DNA from 3 places in the Leucobacter sp. M11 genome. Region 1 is predicted to be linked to each of the others. Evidence: predicted binding sites of a transcription regulator. Region 1 holds the regulator's gene; each other region holds the start of a gene.

The links. Region 1 encodes HrcA, which represses chaperone genes, less so after heat shock. Its sites were predicted from a motif close to TTNGCACTCGNNNNNNNCGAGTGCNAA; they were not measured.
Region 2: a site for HrcA is predicted at 982-1,008, ahead of groL (chaperonin GroEL). Genes of this name have one in related genera too.
Region 3: a site for HrcA is predicted at 1,197-1,223, ahead of groES (co-chaperone GroES). Genes of this name have one in related genera too.

The regions. Positions count from the first base shown of each region.
Region 1 is NZ_JAPFRB010000008.1:24,945-27,207, reverse strand. It holds partial or broken gene OOT08_RS18585 (hypothetical protein) at 1-271, shown strand, start outside; gene hrcA (heat-inducible transcriptional repressor HrcA) at 382-1,422, shown strand; gene dnaJ (molecular chaperone DnaJ) at 1,490-2,263, shown strand, end outside.
Region 2 is NZ_JAPFRB010000002.1:322,064-324,326, forward strand. It holds gene groL (chaperonin GroEL) at 1-939, opposite strand, end outside; gene OOT08_RS05795 (LytR C-terminal domain-containing protein) at 1,097-1,594, opposite strand; gene OOT08_RS05800 (heme/hemin ABC transporter substrate-binding protein) at 1,839-2,263, opposite strand, start outside.
Region 3 is NZ_JAPFRB010000002.1:450,663-452,925, forward strand. It holds partial or broken gene rarD (EamA family transporter RarD) at 1-666, opposite strand, end outside; gene groES (co-chaperone GroES) at 819-1,115, opposite strand; gene OOT08_RS06440 (DUF4190 domain-containing protein) at 1,321-1,971, shown strand; gene OOT08_RS06445 (THUMP-like domain-containing protein) at 1,980-2,263, shown strand, end outside.

The DNA of each region.
Region 1 (2,263 bases):
CGTCACGTTCGGCAGCTCCAGCTGCGTGCCCGCCGTCGGAACGGTGACCGCGCCAGCTGCCGACGAGCTCCGAGTCGAGCTCAAGACCGCGCAGTTCCAGGTCTGCACGGCGGATTACGGGCCGCAGGAAAACTCCCTGGAGGTGCCGGAGGAGGCGAGCGGGCGGCCCCTGCGGGTCACCCTGGTCTGGGTGGACGAGGAGGAGACCGACGATCTCGTGCTCACCGCCGAGGAAGCCGGGGCCCGGGGCGGGTCGTTCGCCGAGGGCTGAGCCGCCGGGCGTGGCCTCCCGGGAAACGTCCCGGACCGTGCGCTAGACTTGGCACTCGCAATGTACGAGTGCCAGCCGAAGGGCGGCACGCTGAGTAGCCGGGAGGAAACGTGGTCACGGACCGGGGGCTTGACGTCCTGCGAGCGATCGTCAATGACTACGTGTCCTCGCACGAGCCGGTCGGCTCCAAGGCGATCGTGGACCGACACAACTTCGGCGTCTCCGCCGCCACGATCCGCAACGACATGGCGATGCTGGAGGACGAGGAGCTCATCGTGGCCCCGCACACCTCCTCCGGCCGGGTGCCCACGGACAAGGGCTACCGGCTCTACGTCGATACCCTCGCCGAGGTGCGCCCGCTGAGCGTGGCCCAGCGGCGCGCGATCGAGCGCTTCCTCGGCGAGTCCGAGGACCTCGACGATGCCCTGAGCCGCACCGTTCGGCTGCTCGCCCAGCTCACGAACCAGGTCGCCGTCGTGCAGTACCCCACGCTGCGTCGCGCCGTGATCCGGCACCTCGAACTCGTCCCGGTGGGCGAGAACCGCGTGCTGTGCGTCCTGATCACCGGCACCGGCGTCGTCGAGCAGCACGTCGCCCGGCTCCCCGCCGCCCGCGTCAGCGAGGCCTGGGTGAGCGGGCTCCGGGACCGGGTCATGGGCGAGATCATGGGGCACGACCTTGAGGCGGCCGCCACGCGGCTCGACGCGCTTGACGCCGACCTCGAAACCTGGGCGGACCCCGCCGACGGCACGATCATCCGCTCCGTGCTCGCGGTCATCGCCGAGCAGATCCGCTCCAACCGCTCCGACCGCATCGCGCTCGCGGGCACCGCGAACCTGCTCCGCAGCGGGCACGAGTTCGCGGCCAATGTCACGCCGGTGCTCGAGGCGATTGAGGAGCAGGTCGCCCTGCTCCGGCTCGTGTCCGAGCTCGTGACGGACGGCGAGATCGTGCGCGCCTCGATCGGCCGGGAAAACGCCCAGTACGGGCTCCCGGAGACCGCCGTGCTCGCGAGCCGCTACGAGGGCGGCGACGACTCCTCAGCGCGGCTCGCGGTGCTCGGGCCGATGCAGATGGACTACGCGGGGAACATCGCCTCGGTGCGCGCCGTGGCCCGCTACCTGAGCAAGCTCCTGGCCTCGAACGACTAAGCCGTGATCCCCCCACAGATTTTCCCCCACAACGTGAATCACCCCGAATACGAAGGAGTCACCGCACGTGGCTGACCACTACGGAGTCCTGGGCGTCGAGCGCGACGCAAGCCCGGAAGAAATCAAGAAGGCGTACCGGAAGCTCGCCCGCGAGCTGCACCCGGACGTGAACCCGAGCCCCGAGGCCTCGGAGAAGTTCAAGGACGTCACCCACGCCTACGACGTGCTCAGCGACCCGCAGCAGCGGCAGCAGTACGACCTGGGCGGCTCGGGCAACGGGCAGGGCGGCTTCGGCGGCTTTGGCGACATCTTCGAGACCTTCTTCGGCGGGCAGGGCGGCTTCGGCGGCCAGCAGGGGCCGCGCCCCCGCGCCGAGCAGGGCCAGGACGCCCTGATCCGGATCGACGTGAGCCTCGAAGACATCGTCTTCGGCACGAAGCGCGAGGTGCCCATCGACACCGCCGTGCGCTGCGCGACCTGCGACGGCAGCTGCTGCCAGCCCGGCACCTCGCCCTCGACCTGCGACATCTGCCACGGCTCTGGCTTCGTGCAGCGCCAGGTGCGCTCGATGTTCGGCAACGTCGTCACGAACCACCCCTGCGGCACCTGCCAGGGACACGGCACCGTGATCGAGAACCCCTGCGTCACCTGCGACGGCAAGGGCCGCGTGCGCGAGCGCAAGACCATTTCGCTGGACATCCCGTCCGGCATCGAGACCGGCACCCGGATGCAGATGCGCGGCGGCGGCGAGGCCGGACCCGCGGGCGGCCCCAACGGTGATCTCTTCATCGAGTTCCGCGTCAGCCACCACGACGTGTTCAGCCGCGAGGGCGACGACCTG
Region 2 (2,263 bases), on a different contig from region 1:
GTCGAGCGTGGTGTTCTCGAGCTTCAGGCCGACCTCCTCGGAGATGACCTGGCCGCCCGTGAGGATCGCGATGTCCTGGAGCATGGCCTTGCGGCGGTCGCCGAAGCCGGGAGCCTTGACGGCGGCCGACTTGAAGATGCCGCGGATCTTGTTGAGCACGAGGGTCGCGAGCGCTTCGCCCTCGACGTCCTCGGCAACGATCAGGAGCTGCTTGCCGGACTGGATGACCTGGTCAACGACCGGCAGGATGTCCTTGATGTTGGAGACCTTGGAGTTGACGATGAGGATGTAGGGGTCCTCGAAGACGACTTCCTGGCGGTCCTGGTCGGTCACGAAGTAGGCCGAGAGGTAGCCCTTGTCGAAGCGCATGCCCTCGGTCAGCTCAAGCTCGGTGCCGAAGGTGTTCGACTCCTCGACGGTGACGACGCCCTCCTTACCGACCTTGTCGATCGCCTCGGCGATCAGCTTTCCGATCTGCTCGTCAGCGGCGGAGATGGAGGCCGTAGCCGCGATCTCGTCGGTGGTCTCGATCTCCTTGGCGTTGGCGAGGAGCTGAGCGGAGACGGCCTCGACGGCCTTCTCGATGCCCTTCTTGAGCGCGATGGGGTCGCTGCCAGCGGCGACGTTGCGGAGGCCCTCGCGGACGAGTGCCTGAGCGAGGACGGTCGCGGTGGTGGTTCCGTCACCGGCGACGTCGTCGGTCTTCTTGGCGACCTCCTTGACGAGCTCGGCGCCGATCTTCTCGAACGGGTCGTCCAGCTCGATCTCCTTGGCGATGGACACACCATCGTTGGTGATCGTGGGGGCGCCCCACTTCTTCTCCAGCACCACGTTGCGACCGCGGGGGCCAAGGGTCACCTTGACGGCGTCGGCGAGGGTGTTCAGGCCACGCTCGAGCCCACGGCGAGCTTCTTCATCAAACGCAATGATCTTTGCCATGTGTGTTTTCGTCCCTCCTGGACGTTACCAACGAAAAGTGATTTAGCACTCTTCGAAGTCGAGTGCCAGGTCAATTCTGGCACTCAGCACCCGAGAGTGCAAGTGCGCTCGGAGGATGCGGAGCTGCTTCCCGGGCTGGGCTGCGCGCCCGAGGGAGCTACTGGCTCGCGCCGGGCCCGCGGTAGTCGTCGGCGAGCAGGACGACGAGCTGGGTGTCGTAGATCGAGTAGTCCTCGCGGAGGTAATAGAACACTCCGCCGAGCTGATCGCCGAGCCCCTTCGCGAGGGCCTCGTCCTTCGGGTCCGTGAAGAAGACCGCGCTGAGGTCGGCGGGTTCGTCGGTGGCGTCCGTGAATTCGACGATGCCCCAGCGCTGGGCGCGGATCTCGGCCACGACCGCGGCCGTGAGGGCCTCGTCGCCGGTCGCGTTCAGCACGGTCACCGTGGTGCTCGGGTCGATGACGGCCTTGACCGGCGCCTTGCTCGACCCCGAGCCGCTGGGCGCGGCCGAGCCCGTCTCCGGGAAGAGCAGGTTGCTCGGGCCGATCACGACGAAGATAATGCCGAGCACGGTGATCACCGCGGCGGACAGCAGGATCCACAGGAAACGCACGAGGCTGGAGCCGTTGCGGGCCGGGGCGCGGTGCGCGCCCACGCGGCGCGTGCGGGGCGCGTCCTCGAAACGATCGTCCAGCGCTTCGCCGGGGGCCGGGGCGGCCGCGCGCCGTCCGGGGCTCGCTGTCGCGCGACGCCCGGCGTCGGGCGACGAGGCGCGGCGGGCCGGAGCCGGGGACGCCGATCGGCGCGATCCCGCGCGAGAGCGCTCGCTCATCCGTTCTCCTCCACTGCCATGTTCCTCAGGGCATCACGATGATTGCGCGCCTCAGACTGGGTTTACTTTACCCTGCGAGCGAATCCGGAGCGTAAAGAGCCCTGGCAAGTCCATCCAAAACGTCCGGGACTCGGGTGCCGTTGCCCAGGATCAGGGTGTCGTCGATCGAGATGATGCGCCGCTTCTCCCCGGCGGTGGTGAGGGCGACCGAGGGCTGCGCCTCCAGCAGGCCGTCAATGCCCCCGGCGCTCGCGAGGCCGTTTTCCATCACGAGAATCACATCGGGGTCGATCGCGACGAGTGCCTCGTCGGTCATCGGCTTCATCCCGGCCCAGCCGATCTCCTCGGTCACGTCGATCCCGCCGATCGCGTCGATCACGGTGTCGATCCCGCTGCCCTGGCCGAAGAGGTAGTAGATCCCGGAGGTGCCGCGAATGTAGAGGAAGGCGACCCGGAGCTTCTGCTCCTCCGCCGTCGGGGCGAAGTCCGCGA
Region 3 (2,263 bases), on a different contig from region 1:
GGCAAGCACCGCGATGAGGCCGGGAGAGGCCGAGGCGACGTCGAGTCCGCGGGTCCCGGCCAGCACCCCGAGGATCACGAGGGCCACCGGGGTCAGCACCACGGTCTCCACGAAGAGCCCGGGGAGCGCCCCCACCCGGTTCCCGATGCCCTTCTTGAGGAAGCCGTAGACCCCGAAGGACAGGGCCAACAGCAGCGCGATCCAGGGGAAGGTGCCGTAGCCGATCGCGATCACCGCGAAGGCAAGCACGGTGACCGCGAGGGCCACCCACTGCACCGGCGACAGCCGCTCCCCCAGGATGATCACGGCCAGCAGGATCGTCACGACGGGGTTGATGAAGTATCCGAGCGAGGCGTCCAGGATGTGCCCGGAGACGGAAGCGATCACGTAGGTCTGCCAGTTGACGTAGATCACGGCCCCGGCCAGCGCGAGCCGCCCGAGCACGGCACGGTCCCGGAACACCGCGGCGACCTGCGCCCAGCCCCGGGTCACCGTCAGCAACAGGGCGCAGAACACGAGGGTCAGCAGGATGCGCCAGGCGACGATCTCGAAGGCGTTCAGCCCGACGAGGAGGGCGAAATAGAGCGGGAGCAGCCCCCAAATCAGGTACGAGCCCAGGGCGAAAATGAGGCCGCGCCGGGACTCGGCAGCTGCGGGACGGGACACGGGTCCTCCGGGAGATCTGGGGTGACGGGGGTGGCTGACGGCGCGGTGCTGCCGCCCCGCCAGGGTGCGGCGGAGCGGCAGAGCCGGAGTTCGGCGAAAAAAACGGGGTCGATACCGGAACGGTATCGACCCCGAAACGCGGGGAGGGTTCCCTAGCGGACGACGACCGCGAGAACGTCGCGGGCCGAGAGCACGAGGTAGTCCTCGCCGGAGTACTTGACCTCGGTGCCGCCGTACTTCGAGTAGATCACGCGGTCGCCCACGCTGATGTCGAGCGGCACGCGGTTGCCGTTGTCGTCAATGCGACCGGGACCCACGGCGACGACCTCGCCCTCCTGGGGCTTTTCCTTCGCGCTGTCGGGGATGACGAGCCCGGAGGCAGTGGTCTGCTCTGCCTCGACCTGCTGGATGACGATACGATCTTCGAGCGGCTTAATGGCGACCGACACGGTTGACCTCTTTCTTCGGCGGAAACACAACGTGAAATTGGCACCTCGCAGTTGAGAGTGCTAATTCAGTTTAGAACGTCGTTGGCACTCACGCAAGGCGAGTGCCAATTGCGGCCCGCGCGAGCAGTTCCGTACTGCCGGGTCTAAGAAACACCTGACAGAATAGGGGGAGCCGGCCGCACCACCATCCGAGAGGACCACCGACATGTCCGAGAAAAACGACCCGACCCCCTGGCCCAACGCCGAGGGCGGCGACGCCAGCGCAGCTTCCCCGACGGAGGCCTCCGCAACGCCGGCGGATCCCTTCGCCCCGGCAGATCCCTTCGCTCCGAGCAGCCCCGAGGCTCCGGGCGCAGCCGCGACGCCCGCGGATGCCCTCCCGGCGTACCCGCAGCCGCCCGCGGATGCCCTCCCGGCATACCCGCAGCCGCCCGCCTACGCGCCCGGGCAGCCCGCCTACGCGCCTGAGCAGCCCGCGCAGCCCGGCTACGGTCAGGCCCCCTACGGCGCGCCCGGCTACGCCCAGCAGGGCTACCCGCAGGCTCCGGGATACGGCTACCCGCAGGCTCCCGCGCCCGGCTACGGCCAGGCCTACCCCGCGCCCGCGGGCCGCACGAACCTCTTCGCCATCCTGGCGATCATCGCTGCCTTCGTGTTCGCCCCCGTCGGCATCGTCTTCGGGCACATCTCGCTGAACCAGCTGAAGACCTCGGGCGAGAGCGGTGAGGGCCTCGCGAAGGCCGGGCTGATCCTCTCCTACATCTTCACCGGGCTCATCGTGCTCTACCTCGCCTTCGTGATCATCATGGTGGTCGTGTTCGCCGGGGCCGGTGTCGCCAGCACGAGCGGATACTGAGCGCCCGCGTGACGCAGCACACCCCCGGAACTCCCGGCCCCGACGCGGGCTGGGAGTTCCTCTTTTCTGCGCCCGGCCGCGAACGCCTCGCCGAACTCGACCGGAGCACCCCGCCGGGCGCGGACACCGCGGGCCTCGTACCCGAGCTGCGCCGCGCGGGCCACACGCCGGAGGAGACGAGCGCGCTGCTGACGCAGCTGCGCCTGCGCCGGCAGGCCAGGGCCAAGCTCGGCGACCTGTTCCCCACGGACGGCCTGCTCACGCAGGCGGGGCTTGAACAGGCCAGCCGAGC